DNA from 3 places in the Nitrospira sp. M1 genome. Region 2 is predicted to be linked to each of the others. Evidence: riboswitches for the same ligand, from Rfam matches in the RefSeq annotation. Region 2 holds a riboswitch; each other region holds the start of a gene.

Region 1 (5,233 bases), 740 kb from region 2:
ACAATGAGTCAAATCATACATCTCCTTAACAAACAGATCTCCTAACAATCAGACATAAGAGAATCCACTAGAAAACATACTACCCTTTGACGAGTCAAATCTCACCGTCAAAACAGTGCATTGCGGAGTAAAAAATCAAAAAAATATGAAAAACATCATGACAATGTTTTCTACCATTCATCCGTCTAACAATTTCAGAAATTACGTATAACACATGAACAGCACGACCTTCAGAAATTTCAATAATCTCATTTCTCCTAATTCCATCATCGCGTAGACAATTTTTTGTAACCTCCTAATTTCAAGAAATAAATTCGACAAAATTCTAATTCGGTACATGAATTGCTTGCGGGTAATGCCTGGGACCCACAAGACCACGCACGTAGATCAACAAAATTCACCACAAAGCCACAAGCCTAGTGGGATTATCGACTACGATGTATCTGGTCAAATCAATGTAGCAACAGCCGCATTCTTTAACGTTTTGAACGACGGTGAGGTTCACTACGTCTAGATGATCACGTTCATTTTTTACCACACCTGCAAACCGAAACCTAATGGATGAACACAATGACTAGTTATGTTACCCCCGTATGCAGAATCAGCTTTCCAGCGTTTATTACCATGCTGTTCATTGCAGCACTTTCAGCTCTGCCCTACCATGTTCAGGCAGCCTCACTCACTCTTTCTTGGGCGCAGAACAAAGAAAGTGATCTGGCGGAGTATAGAATTTACAGACGAATTCCCCCTTCAACCAATTATGGCGCACCCGTTTTTTCCGGGTTGCCATCAAATCCTTCATCTCCGTCAAAGACTATTTCCGGATTAGCAGACAATACACGATACACATTCATTGCCACTGCTATCGACTTAGCAGGAAATGAAAGTGCGCCTTCGAACGAAGCCTCTGGAGCTACTGGCGGATCAACCTCACCGCCTCCGCCGCCTCCACCTCCTCCAGCCCCACCAGGGCCTCCCGCTCCTCCTCCACCGCCAGGGGGGGCTAACGTGTCCATTAACTTTCAACCCTCCTCTGCCAGCACCCCTGCGGGATTCCTCAAAGATGACGGCTCCCCTTTCACAGCCTCCCGTGGCTACGGCTGGTCGACACGTGTCAATACCCGCGAACGCAATCGCTCGAGTAATCAGTCCCTCGATACCCTCATCCACTTTGACAAAGGTACGAACGTCACCTGGCAATATTCGCTCCCCAATGGCCAATACAGCATCTCGTTAGCCAGTGGGGATCCTTCTTACGATCAGGGGCCTCATCATGTCCAAGTCGAAGGCATCACGGTCATTAACAATGTATCAACCACGGCAAATAAATTTATCACCGTTACCAATCGCCTGGTGACAGTAGCCGACGGAAAACTGACCATTCGCCTCACCCGAAAAGGTGGAACAGCGAAAACCATCTTGAATTATGTGCGGATCGCATCGGCAGGAGGATCAACTCCGCCACCACCTCCAGGACCTCCCGCTCCTCCTCCACCGCCAGGGGGAGCTAACGTGTCCATTAATTTCCAACCATCGTCCGCCAGTACGCCTTCGGGATTCCTCAAAGATGACGGCTCCCCCTTCACAGCCTCTCGTGGCTACGGCTGGTCGACACGTGTCAATACCCGTGAACGCAATCGCTCGAGTAATCAGTCCCTCGATACCCTTATCCACTTCGATCAGGGCACGACCGTCACCTGGCAGTATACGCTCCCCAATGGCCAGTACCGTGTCTCGTTAGCGAGCGGGGATCCTACGTACCATCAGGGACCTCATCATGTGCAAGTCGAAGGCATCACGGTCATTAACAACGTATCAACCAAAGCCAATGAATTTGCGACGGTCACCAATCGCGTAGTAACCGTTGCCGACGGAAAGCTCACTATCCGCCTCACCCGTCAAGGCGGCACGGCGAAAACCATGTTGAATTATGTGCGGATCGTCCCCAATTAGTGACGACATTCCACACATCATGACTTGCTTTTAGATGAGTGTAAAAAGTAATCGTCAAGAACCCATACGATTCGAAAATATGCGATGAAAAAATGACGGAATGGGATAACTTAAGTGTTAGACAAGATGGCCGATATATGTATGCATGTGGAACTCAACGTTCATCGAGATATACGCACAAACAATAGGGACACTCATTCACATGATCAGCTAAGGAATACAGCGTCTACCGTTATAACTTAGGAAGGCTCCTTCCCGATAAGGGCAAACCTACCGTGAGGTAGGGACGCAAAACCACGGATCAGATGGGCTCATATCTGATGGCCGGGTCACCGAAGGAAGGGCAGATGTTCAGTCAGCACCCCGCGGAAATGGGGCCTTCTTCGATTTTTCTATTTAAGGAGGGGCCTCATATGTTCACTTGGAGCCGAAACATACCCGTTATCGTTCTTGCCTTTGGGTTACTATTCTCACATTCCACTATAGTTTCCGCTGCCGACAAAGATGTCGAGTTAGAGTGGGCTCCAAACCAAGAAGAGGATTTAGCTGGCTACAATGTTTATCATGGCACACAATCTGGGCACTATGGCCACCCCGACAATGCCGACAAGAACACCTCGTATCGTAAAGAAGGCCTTACCGCCGAAGAAAAGCATTACTTTGCCGTTACCGCATATGATAATGCGGGCAATGAGAGCGCTCCCTCCGAAGAAGTCAGCACAGAAGCAGCAACCGTATCACACAAGCTCTCCGTTGCGATAACGGGAAGCGGAACCGTTTCAAGTGCTCCTGGGGGCATTGGATGCACCACATCCTGTAATGCCACCTTCGCTGAAGGACAATCCGTTACTCTCTCTGCCGCACCAAAATCAAACTGGAAGTTTTCGAATTGGGGAGGGGCATGCTCCGGATCGGGTTCCTGTGTCGTCACGATGAGTACCGCGAAATCCGTGACCGCAACATTTAAGGAATTACCTCCAACGACGACAACCTATACACTTTCCGTTTCGATTACAGGAAACGGAACCGTTTCAAGTGATCCTTCGGGCATTGGATGCACAACCGCTTGCAAGGCATCATTCACTGAAGGACAATCTGTCACTCTCTCTGCCACTCCACAATCTAACGCAACCTTCTCTCAATGGAGTGGCTCCTGCTCGGGATCGGGTTCATGTGTCGTCAGCATGAATGCCGCGAAGTCTGTATCAGCAACCTTCGTGACCGCGCCAGAACCACCAACCACGCCGCCCCCCAGTGGCGAAGCCGTCTCCATTAATTTCCAACCCTCGGGCGCCTCCGTTCCGTCGGGCTTCCTCAAGGATAGCGGGGCCCCGTATTCCAGCAGCCGTGGCTATGGCTGGTCGACCCGGGTCAACACCCGTGACCGCAACGCCATCAAAGATCAGTCTCGTGACACCTTCATCCACTTCGATACCGGAACGTCAGCCACCTGGCAATATAATCTCGCCAACGGCAGCTACCTTGTCTCCCTCGTCAGTGGCGATCCCAGTTATCCGCAGGGGCCACATCATGTCATGGTTGAAGGACGAACGGCTATCAATAACGTCACCACGCAACCCGGGCAGTTCAAAGTTGTCTCAAATTTCCCGGTGACCGTCTCGGATGGCAAATTAACCATTAAGCTCACCCGCAGCGGAGGAAAAAGCAAGACCATCTTGAATTACGTACGCATTGCTCCGGCCGGAGGCACCACACCTCCACCACCAACTACGCCGCCCCCCAGTGGCGAAGCCGTCTCTATCAACTTCCAACCTTCGGGAGCATCCGTCCCGTCGGGATTCATCAAGGATGATGGGTCACTCTTTTCCAGCAGCCGCGGCTATGGCTGGTCGACCCGGGTCAACACCCGTGACCGCAACGCCATCAAAGATCAGTCTCGTGACACCTTCATTCACTTCGATACCGGAACGTCGGCCACCTGGCAATATAATCTCGCCAACGGCAGCTACCTTGTCTCCCTCGTCAGTGGCGATCCCAGTTATCCGCAGGGGCCACATCATGTCATGGTTGAAGGACGGACGGCTATCAATAACGTCACCACGCAACCCGGGCAGTTCAAAGTTGTCTCAAATTTCCCGGTGACCGTCTCAGATGGAAAATTAACCATTAAGCTCACCCGCAGCGGAGGAAAAAGCAAGACCATCTTGAATTACGTACGCATTGCACCGGCCGGAGGCACCACACCTCCGCCACCAAGTTCGCCTCCAACGAGTGGAAATGCCGTGTCCATTAACTTCCAACCCTCAGGCGCGTCCGTTCCGTCGGGATTTATCAAGGATGACGGAGCAACATTTTCCAGCAGCCGTGGCTATGGCTGGTCAACCCGGGTCAACACCCGTGAACGCCACTACCTGAGCAATCAGTCCCGGGATACCTTTATCCACTTTGATAAAGGCAACACAGCCACTTGGCAATATAATCTCGCCAACGGCAACTATCTCGTTTCCCTGGCCAGTGGTGACCCGAGCTATGCCCAGGGTCCACACCACATTGAAGTGGAAGGAAAGGTCGTGTTTCCAAATGTGCGAACACGAGTCAATGAATTCCTCACCATCACCGATTTCCTAGTCACCGTCAAGGACGGGAACTTGACCGTTAACTTGCAACGGGAAAGCCAACATGTCATCTTAAACTATATCACGATCACACCTGCACCTTAGGCTTCGGCTAGGGTGCTCTGAACATGAATTCGTTTACTTGTTGCAGTAGGCTTTATTTGAACTCTGCTTTAAAGGAAGACTATGAAAACACTGAAAGTCAAACGACGAACACTCCTGCTCCTGTTTGCAACCTTGCTGTGCTTTTCAACGGATCCCACGAGGGCAAGCGTCCTTGGCGACGTCGCGAATTCCATGCCGGCAGGCAGTTGGGCAGAACTGAAAACGAATGGGTTTACCCCTAATTACTTAAAATATCCCGGCGGGAACAATGCACTGTCGACTCAGTACATGGGCGAAGGCACGTGGGATCCAATCGGCAAGCAAGTTCTGTTTCTCGGATCAGGACATTACAATTCTTCACAACTACATATTTATTCGGACGAATCGAATACCTGGACACGGGATCTCCTTGTCATGGGTCAAAAATCTTCATTGGGACATGGGTATAATCATAATACGATTTCCCCCGAACATCGTCTTTTAGGATTTGTGAAAATTACTCCAAGTTTTACCAATATCTATCATTACGATATTACAAAAAAAACATGGAGGAAGGGTGTCCAGGGGCCCAATGGGGGCGGCATCGCGCATGCGCTTGA
Region 2 (5,233 bases):
TCCCAAGAGACTCGAGGTATGGCTATTTCATTGATGGAAGGGGCGAGATGCTCTATGATTGTTTCGCTGAATAAATCGTACGTGATTGACGTGTGCCGGCTTTGGCTTCAGATGCGAGAACGAGGTGGTCTTTGGAGATGAACGTCAATTGCAAGAGCGAGGATCGTCGATACTGAATAGAAAAACTCTTTTCTCCAGTATGCCTTTCGAATACCGTCGTATGCTGAGCATGCTGTCGAAAAATGTGATGATGGTCAGAATAACGAACGGCTAACGACTACACGAGCAATTCTTTCTTTCCACAAGGCTTCCTTGTTTACACTCCTGGACCGTTACATCATTCGAGAGCTCTTTTCTCCCTTTCTCTCAACGCTCACCGCGCTTTGCTTTATTATTTTTGCCAAGGAGATGCTACGTCTCATTGACCTTCTCGTGTCAAAAGGGATAGGCGTATGGTCCCTTTTGAACATTATTGCCCACCTCATGCCATCTTTTTTGGTGTTGACGTTACCCATTGCCTGCTTGATCGCGTCGATTTCTACTTTTAGTCGGTTGTCTTTCGATAACGAGTTAATTGCCATGAGAGCCGCGGGCATGAGCTTCTGGCGATTGAGCGTCCCGGTTTTGGTCTTTTCGATTTTTGTATTTTGCACGACATTGTTCCTTTCGCAATGGGGGCAACCCTGGTCAAATGTCTCATTAAAAGGGTTGGCCATGAGCGTGATTGAGGATCAACTGACTCTTGCGTTGGATTCGGGTGTGTTTAATGAGCCCATCCCGAATTTGACGATTTATGTTCCAGACCCGAAGCATACACAACGCATACGTGGTGTGTTTATTTCTGATCAACGTGATCCCGTGAAACCCTTAATTATTGTCGCGAAGTCTTTTCGGGTCTTACATGACGAAGGACGAAAGCAGTTGGGGTTACGGTTGTTGGATGGCGCCATTCATCAGGTTCCTCCCGACTTGCGCTATTATCATGAAGTAGGGTTTCAAACCTATGATTTTTGGATGGACGTGCCGCCGCCTGAAGGGATGGGGACGACGGAACGCAAGAGTTATGGAGAGATTATTCAGGATTTACATGCATCGAACTGGAAAGACTCCGGACAACTCCGTCGACTGATGGAGCACTACAAAGATCTAGGTTTTCCAGTTTCGGCGTTGTTACTCGGTCTATTGGGCTTTCCCATTGGGATTATTTCAAAGCGGTCGGGGAAGAGCGGCGGATTTGCGATTGGTATTGGAATCATCGTGGGGTTTTACTTGCTGAACATTATGGGAGAATTTCTTGTCACGACGTACGTCGTCCACCCGTTTGTCGGGGCGTGGTTTCCCAATGTGATGATCTTGGGAGTGACCGGCTTCCTGTATGTGCGAGCCAGTAGGAGTTAATGTGATGGGCGTGTTGTTTTGGTACATGTTTCGTCAGTACGCCAAAGTGTTTCTCATGTGTGTGAGTGCGTTATTGACGGTCTACCTGGTTGTCGACTTTTTCGAAAAACTTCGAAAGTTTCTCAAATACGATGCTGACCTCTCGTCTATGTTGCTCTACTTTTTCTACCGTATTCCGGATATTTGTTTTCAAATTACGCCATTGGCCGCGCTCATGGGAACCTTGTTGACGTTAGGTTTTCTCAATAAAAGTGCTGAAATTACCGCGATGCGGAGCTGCGGCATGAGCTTCTATCAAATTGCTTCGCCGTTTTTTGCGGTAGGAATTATTGTCAGCGCGATCCTGTTTAGCTTTACCGCGGTATTCGTGCCACTGGCGAATATTCAAGCTGATTATGTCAGGACGGTACTCATTGAGAAAAAACCCGTCGCCCTGTCGGTATCCCCTGATCGTGTGTGGTTGCGATTAGGGCAAGATGGTCTGCTCAAGATTGGGGGAGTGAAGGACGAAGGGCAACGTCTCGCAAGCATCAGCCTGTATCGGGTCAATGAGCAGTTCCAACTCCATGAAATTATCGAATCGGAAGAGGCGCGATACGCATCCGGGGGCTGGCAGTTGCGTGATGCCACACGTCGAATTGTGCAAGTGGGGGGAGAAGTGACCGCAGACCGCTATGCGCAGTTAGCCATTGGGCTCCCGCTTACCCCAGAAGACTTTCGGACATGGCTGGCGTTGGATTCGAAAAACATGACGCTCAAACAGTTAGGCGCGTATGTTGAACGATTGAAGCGAGATGGACATAGCAGTAGTCGTTTTGCAACGGATTATTGGGGGCGAGTCGCGTTTTCAGCGATGACGTTTGTTATGACGATTTTGGGTCTCGCCATCAGTTTGTTGCAAACGGGCATACGAGACCATGCTGTTGCCAAAGGCATTGGCCAAGCCCTGGGAATTGGATTTCTCTTTTGGGTCACGCATTCGTTCGGCATGGTACTCGGGAAAAATGGCGCACTCATGCCGCTTGTGGCCGGTGGGTTTGCGTGTGTGATGTTTTTGGCAATTGGATTGAATCTGTTCTTACGAACTCGGTGATACTGTTTTCACCCTGTGTGGGACGAGGAAATGAATCGCGTAATTGTCCCTTCCTCTGTTCTCCGTTCGCACACGAATGTGTCGTAATTTCCACATTCCTCCTTTCTTTTGCTCTTGATGATAAAAAATCCTGCCTGTCTGTTGACCGTGAATGTTCGTATTCTGACTCAGCATGAGAACAATACCTCATGTTCTATGAAGTTCCTGCTTCATAGGAGACCTTAACTCTTTCCCGAATTGTCCCGACACATTACATGAGAGAGATGGTGATTAAATCAATCACGAAAAATGGAGAGGGCGTGTCGATATGACATGACCACGCGAAACGTCGTGACAAAGGCAAACTATCCGCAAGGGTAGGACGCAAAGCCGAGAGACCTGTGCCGGGCACTTCGATGCCGTGCAGGTTCGTCTGGTTGCCGAATTGGAAATCCAAAGAGCAGTGGCACTGGCCGAAGCGTTCATCCGGAAGGATGGGCGCTTTTTTTTTGCACTCTGCTCGATCGTGAGTTCCCTGTTGGGTGGATGCGTACAGACGCGGGAGAATACTATGGCCAAGCAATCCCATCGCCTTGATAGGCAAGAACACACAGTTCAGTCGGGCGCTTCCGTCGATGCGTCTGGCACAATGTATTCTTCGGCCTCGCCTCAAGATCCTGCAGAAGTATTAAAAGAGTTTTTTCCAATGATTCGTCGTATTGCAGGAAACTTAGCTTCAAGAAATCCTGCGTCCTTGGACATTGAAGATCTCACGAGCGCTGGGGTCATCGGCTTATTGGGGGCGTTGACGCGTTATGATCCTAAACGGGAAACAAAGTTCTGGACATTTGCCGAATATCGCATTCGCGGGATGATGCTTGATGAAATTCGAGCCATGGATTGGATTCCACGTTCTGTCCGTGCACGCAATGATCAAATTCGTCAAGTGAGTACCGAATTTGTTCAAAAGGAAGGACGATATCCCACCAGAGATGAAATAGCCGGATTGCTGGGGGTCACACAGGAAGAGTTAGATGCGACATCCCTCCATGACACGCGATTGCTCAGTCTTGATCTGTCGATGGGGTCTCAAGAAGATACCTTCACACTCAAGGATGTGTTGCCTGATGAAGAACAAGTCGACCCCTATTCAGCCTGTCTCTCTTCGGAATCCAGTCGTGCGCTTGACCGAGCGATGGAACGTTTATCGAGCCGGCAGCAAGACGTGTTACGGCAGTATTATTTTCAAGGATTCACGATGAAGGAGATTGGCGTCCGATTAGGCTTGACTGAGTCGGGCATCTGTCGTGTACACACGGAAGCGCTACGGAAGTTACGGATTGGGCTCAAAGATTTTGAGGATGCACCAACTGAAAAGCCAGAGTAGCCTTTGTCAAAAAAAGGACGTCCCAGGAAACGAAAAGCGGTTTCAGTCGAAACCGTGATGCAGCGTAGAGCAAATCATTAAACCTGGAGTCGACCAGGTGGAACAAAGAATTCATGCCCGCCAATCGATGCGACTTTATGGCTGACCATGGCCCACCTGGGGGTCTGAACCAAGCGAGGGTTATAAAACAACAATGCACCCTGCACGATCGAGCGTCCATCCTGAACCATCCGCCAAGCCAGCAAGCTATCGTGCATGCGTGACTCACTAATTCGATGCCGGACATCTTCCGGCTTTGCATGATTCCAGGGTTGAAACTGTAAACGTTTCAGCACGGTGCCTTTGACGGTTCCGTCACTCTGGTATTTGGCCTTCATGCGATTTCTTATCACTGCCGCAACCGCCAATTTTCCCGCAAAACTCTCTCCACGCGCTTCCAGGTAAATCGTGAGGGCTGCGAGTCGATCGTCAGATAATGGCATGACAGTATCAATGAGTGGTTCTGTGACGACTACTTGTGGTTCAGGTGTATTTTTTTGGACAAGGATGAACGGAGAAAAGGCCGCAGAGTTATTTGTTCCAGTCGGCAAGATAACGATCAAAAGAATGACAGCCCCCAAGATGATCGTAAATCGACAGATATGTCGTAGCGCGTGCAGCATTGTGTATGTACCGTCAGGCATGGGGTTGTGAAATCTAAGGGTTATTGCCATTTTAATGTGTGCTTTGCGTTCGCAGTTCTATATGGCAAGGGTTATGCCTCGGGATCTGTGCGGTAACTGTTATGCATATTTGTTCGGGAATTGGGTGTATTGTAGGAGGTCTTCAGGAAAACTGGAGAGGTAGTCTATAGATTTATCGCAAAAAGTCAATGCAATTACTGAGTTTTCCGTTAAGGAAGTTGACATTCAAAAGATTTCTCACTTCACTTTTCAGGTATTATTCATGGAACTTCCTGCAAAACCAGCATGTATTCGGTATGACAAGAATATCGACGTCTTGCGCTTCGAGAGCTACATACTTAAAAAAACCGTTGCAATCTGTCAGAATGATGACAGAACTGCATATATCTGTATAAATCAGTGCCATGCAGTTTTTTGTGCCGTGTACCGGCAGACGTACATTAACTGGGAGGTATGGCGATGAATGGTCAGAGAGTTCAGTCTTTGATTATCAGCAAGCTTGTCATCGTAGTCATAATGATAAGTGTTTTTTTCGTTTCACCTCACACAGGATTTGCCGGGAAAAGAATTCAAGAAGCCATGTCGGCTTCGCATCTTCATCGGGCCAAACTGTATGTGGCGGCAGGGGACTATCGACGTGCGGTTGAGGCGTGTCAGCTGTATGTGGACGAGGTGCCTTCCGTCGAAGGGTAT
Region 3 (5,233 bases), 770 kb from region 2:
CCCATCTTTCCGCCACAGGACGTCGTGATCGACATGATGGATCACACCATCTTTGAAGGCGGCATACATTGGACATTCTTCACGAGGGTACGGTGATCCATCCACTTTCGTATGATGCATCGTGGGATGCATCGGGACGCCAAGTAATTCCTCGGACGTGTAGCCCAACATAGCTGCCCCTGCCGGATTCACAAAGGTCGTATTGCCTTGAGCATCAAGCCCATAGATCCCTTCTCCCGCAGATTGCAGAATAAGGGCGTTCAATGACTCACTTTGACTCAAGGCGTCCTCCGCCTTCTTCTGCGCAGTTCTATCCATGACAGACGCTAACACGCGCACCCCGTCCGATGTGGTAAGTGGAGTCAGCCCAACATCGACAAGAAATTCAGAGCCGTCTTTTCGCCGCCCATAGAGCTCGCACCCATTCCCTATGGTCCGTGAGACAGGAGATGCCAAAAACGCGGTTCGCAACTGAGGATGACGATGCCGGAAGCGATCAGGAAGAAGGATTTCAATTTTTTGGCCAATCAATTCCCCTTCTCCATAGCCAAACTGCTTAATAATGTGAGTATTGGCTAAGAGGATCGTGCCATCGCCATCACTCATGATCATCCCGTTTGGGATAATGTTCAGGAGATGTTCAAAATAGTCTTTGTACTGGCGTTCCTGCGCAAGTCGTACTCGTAATTCGAGTTGCGTCATCACTTGTCGGGAGAGAATGGTCAATGCCTCTCGTTGCACTCGCGTAAGTGAACGTGGAGTCTGATCAATGACACAGAGTGTGCCGAGCGCCAACCCGTCAGACGTTTCTAGGGTCGAGCCTGCATAGAACCGGACGTTCGGATCCATCGTGACCAGCGGATTATCGGCAAACCGGACATCGTGCAAAGCATCGGGTACTTCAAAAATTCCAGATTCGTGAATCGCGTGTGCACAAAAGGCGATATCTCGAGGAGTGTGAGTGGCCGAAATCCCAACTTTCGATTTAAACCATTGGCGATGTTCATCGATCAAACTGATAAGGGCAATGGGTGTTTGACAAATATAGGCCGCAAGTCTTGTCAGATCATCCAACGATTCCTCTGGCATCGTATCGAGCACGTGATACCGATCGAGCGCAGCCAGGCGCTGAGATTCGTTGTCGGGCAATTGAGCCGAGAGCATATGGTCACCTTCTTCATATATTATGTATGTCCTTATTCGGCCTATCAACACCCTGTCTTAATAGGGCAATTCCAGTGCGTTGATTCAGCGTTGAAGTAAAGCGATCTACACGACAACAATGCAACACATGGAGCATGAACTCGATAAGACAACATGGTTCCTCTCAGAAGCGCTTACGGGCTCTTTCCACATTCACAGTACCTACGGTTGAGAAGTCCATACTTCACCTAAAGCTTCTTCCAGGTAGACCGATAACAGGAGGTATAGTGACAAGAGCAAACCATTCGTGAGGATGGGACGCAAAGCCAAGGGACCCAGTGAAGTCGACTTCACTCAGAGGTACGCCCGGTTGCCGCTTACGCACAACCTCCTCTCCGCTTTTGCTCCTCTCCTATCGGAATAGGTCTTTCATGATCACTCCGTTCTCTTGCTCATTCTTCATGGTGACGATCGCCATGATCCCGAGCAATCACTCACAGACGGAGAGACGAATGCGTCTAGGAAAAAGGCTATGTCGATGAGGTCAACAACAACCCGCGCGACCAACTCACTCAAGGTGCTACTCGTGGACGATAATGAAGATGATGCCATCATCATCCAAACACTCCTTGGCGATGTTGCGACCACACACTTCGACATTGACTGGGCCGACTCGTATGAACGTGGATTGATGATGATCAAAGAAGATACGCATGACATTGATCTGATTGACTATCACCTCGGCGCATACACCGGCATTGACCTGTTACATGAAATTCAAGGTCGAGGCTTTCAAGCGCCTGTGATTTTATTAACCGGGCATGGAAATGAATCCGTTGTGCTTGAAGCAATGCGGTCGGGCGCATACGACTATATTCCCAAAGGGTCCATGTCCTCCGAAAATCTGGAACGTGCCATTGGCCATGCTGTCGAAAAAACCAAGTTGCAAAAAACTCTCGACGAGCATCACCGTCAACTTCAACAGGCTAATGCCAATTTACTAAGGAAAAACGAAGAAATTCAACGGTTTTATCATGTGCTTGCTCATGAACTGAAAACCCCTCTCACCGCAGCCTCTGAATTCGTCGAAATCATACTTGAAGGCCTCGCGGGTCCACTCACGCCAGATCAACAAGAATATTTAGAAATTGTTGATGGGTGTTGTGACTCATTACGACAAAACATTAATGATCTTTTTGATATCACGCGACTGGAAACCGGAAAACTGAGTGTCGATCTACAACCCCATTCACTGGAGCCTCTCATTCATCAAGTGGTCACGTCTCTCGTGCCAACGGCACAACACAAAGGCATTTCCCTCAACGACTCGCTGCCTCCGGACCTTCCTCAGGTCATCATGGATCAACATCGCGTTCGTCAGATTTTGAATAATCTTCTTGGCAATGCGTTGAAATACACCCCCAAAGACGGAGAAATACGAGTCGAGGTGTCTGATGTTGTCGAAGATGAGACCAGAGTGAAGATTGCCGTGTCTGATACAGGCCCTGGAATTGGTAAAGACCAGCTTGAGCACATTTTTGATCGTCTCTATCAAATTCGAAATGATGCCTCACCATCCGTGGCCGGCTTGGGCCTCGGCCTGTTTATTTCTCAAGAACTGGCGAAACTTCATGGCGGAACCTTGTCTGTTCACAGTTCACCCGGAGCGGGAAGTATATTTTTCTTTACCCTTCTAAAATCCCCTCAACTCAAATCCTAGAAGAAGAGAGAAAGAGAGAGTATTATGGAAAAGAACATTTTGGTGGTCGAAGACGATGAACGTATCGTGAAAGCTCTGAGCGTTCGATTGAATGCCAAGGGCTATCACGTCCTTACCGCCTACGATGCGATCATGGCCATCCAAAAGGCCATGGAACAACCTCCAGACCTCATTCTTCTTGACATTACCATGCCGGGAGGAAATGGACTCACCGTTGCTGAGCGCATCAAATCCTCGACGAAAACCTCTCATATCCCGATTATTTTTCTCACTGCCAGCAAAGAAGCAAGCTACCATGAACGCGCACTTGCTCTCGGGGCAGTAGCGTTTTTTGAGAAACCATTTGACTTCGAAGAATTACTTGCCACCGTTAGAGCCGCGTTAGAGCATCCGAACATGAGTGTATCTGTGAATGGATGAGACAATGAAACATGTGCCCCTTGTACATAAGACAACCGTACCATGACAACAGCTCTCGACGCACGATTTTCAACTGAACGCATTCATCTCCTGCTGATCGAAGACGAAGAGGATGACGCCATCATTGCGCATTCCCTTCTTTCGAATATACGAGGCGTCGAGTTTACAATTGATTGGGTCTCATCGTACGAAGAAGGACATTCCTCGATCCTGCAAAATCGTCATCATGTCTGCCTGCTTGACTACTGCCTTGGCGCTCGAACCGGGCTTGAGTTATTACATGATGCGATGCAGTATGGATGTAAAACGCCTATTATCATGATGACCGGAACCACCGATCGACATATTGATTTCCAAGCCGTACAACTCGGAGCGTCAGATTATGTCGTGAAAGGACACATTGACCCGCCGCTGCTCGAACGAGTGATCCGTCACGCCAGAGAACGGAAAAAGGCGGAAGTCGAACGGGAAGAACTCCATACGCAACTCCTCGAAACCTCTCGCCAGTTAGGCATGGCAGACATCGCAATTAATGTTCTCCATAATGTCGGCAACGTCCTCACGAGCATCAATGTATCGGCCGGGCTCATCTCCCAATCATTGCGACAGTCACATATCGAAGGAATTAGTCTCGTGGCCGACATGCTACAAACCCACCACGGTCATCTTGACACGTTTTTCACGAAGGACCCAAAAGGCAAACTGATTCCACAATATCTTCAAGAACTTGGCAAAGACTTATCTGCTCGCGTCCAACACACCATCTCGGAAGTGGAATCTCTGGTTTCAAAAGTCGATCACGTCATGCAGATTATCGATGCCCAACAAACCATCGCAAAACCAGGGGGAGTGCAGGAACCCGTTCGGCTTGCTGCCTTGTTAGAACAGGCCTTAATGATCAGCGGGGGAGAACTGGAAGAACACCACATTGAGATTATTCAAGACTATGCTGAACTACCACAAGTGGTGCTTGACAAACATCAAGTGCTACAGATTCTTGTCAATCTGATACGCAACGCCAAGCATGCCATGATCGCTCACGAACGAACGCAACATCGCCTGACATTACGCCTCACACCATGTCCTGAACAGAAAGGGTTTGTACAAATTCAGGTGACTGACACCGGGATCGGCATTCACCCAGAACATCTCACTCGCATATTTGCTCAAGGGTTTACGACCAAAATGCACGGGAATGGCATCGGACTACACAGCAGTGCCATCGCGGCAAAAAACTGTGGAGGATCACTGTATGCCTCAAGCGAAGGGGAAAGTCACGGGGCAACATTCACGCTGACATTGCCTTGTTCAGTGGTGCAGAACCGGGCTGAAGACACCTGAATTCACAGAACCAACCAACACCAACAGGACATACCAACGATAGCGCTCTCACATCCAGGCTTCATACGCCCTCGATTCATTATGACTCTAGACAGAATGAACGATTCTTGAAGTTCTCATTACGTGATATAGCCGAGACGGTTGAGACAGATCGTGCGGTAAAATCATTCATAATTTCTCCACATCCGGCCATCTTTCGCTAACAAGGCGTCAGCATCAGGTGGCCCCCACGTTCCAGCAGGATAGGGATGGATAGCATGGGTACCAAGACTATCCCACACCTTGAGAATCGGGTCGACGACACTCCATCCCAATTCGACATTATCACTTCGTTGAAAGAGCGTCGCATCTCCAGCCATCACATCGTGAAGCAAGGTTTCATACCCGGTACTTGGTGCGTCGCCAAAGTAGTCGGCATATTGAAAGTCCATATTTACGCTCCCAACCTGGACCTGGGGACCAGGAATTTTTGCCCCGAAACTTAACGAAATACCCTCGTCGGGTTGTATACGAATGACGAGAACATTCGGAGTTAATCGATCCACCGGGGTCTTTCGAAAGAGCATGAGTGGGGCTGACTTAAACTGAATAACCACTTCGGTTACTCGT

The links. A riboswitch is a leader RNA that binds a small molecule or an ion and turns the genes downstream of it on or off. The one in region 2 is predicted to bind cyclic di-GMP.
Region 1: linked by a shared signal. The riboswitch ahead of ACWHX8_RS14030 (InlB B-repeat-containing protein) and the one ahead of ACWHX8_RS10635 (sigma-70 family RNA polymerase sigma factor) in region 2 are both predicted to bind cyclic di-GMP.
Region 3: linked by a shared signal. The riboswitch ahead of ACWHX8_RS07340 (ATP-binding protein) and the one ahead of ACWHX8_RS10635 (sigma-70 family RNA polymerase sigma factor) in region 2 are both predicted to bind cyclic di-GMP.

The regions. Positions count from the first base shown of each region.
Region 1 covers NZ_OZ224217.1:3,065,418-3,070,650, forward strand. The annotation lists gene ACWHX8_RS14020 (hypothetical protein) at 759-1,016, opposite strand; gene ACWHX8_RS14025 (hypothetical protein) at 1,009-1,953, shown strand; cyclic di-GMP riboswitch class I at 2,207-2,290, shown strand; gene ACWHX8_RS14030 (InlB B-repeat-containing protein) at 2,367-4,634, shown strand; gene ACWHX8_RS14035 (hypothetical protein) at 4,716-5,233, shown strand, end outside.
Region 2 covers NZ_OZ224217.1:2,322,867-2,328,099, reverse strand. The annotation lists gene ACWHX8_RS10645 (LptF/LptG family permease) at 313-1,398, shown strand; gene lptG (LPS export ABC transporter permease LptG) at 1,403-2,491, shown strand; cyclic di-GMP riboswitch class I at 2,820-2,915, shown strand; gene ACWHX8_RS10635 (sigma-70 family RNA polymerase sigma factor) at 3,042-3,857, shown strand; gene ACWHX8_RS10630 (cell wall hydrolase) at 3,935-4,540, opposite strand; gene ACWHX8_RS10625 (hypothetical protein) at 5,000-5,233, shown strand, end outside.
Region 3 covers NZ_OZ224217.1:1,549,644-1,554,876, reverse strand. The annotation lists gene ACWHX8_RS07345 (PAS domain S-box protein) at 1-1,164, opposite strand, end outside; cyclic di-GMP riboswitch class I at 1,429-1,521, shown strand; gene ACWHX8_RS07340 (ATP-binding protein) at 1,676-2,863, shown strand; gene ACWHX8_RS07335 (response regulator transcription factor) at 2,888-3,283, shown strand; gene ACWHX8_RS07330 (ATP-binding protein) at 3,326-4,624, shown strand; gene zwf (glucose-6-phosphate dehydrogenase) at 4,789-5,233, opposite strand, start outside.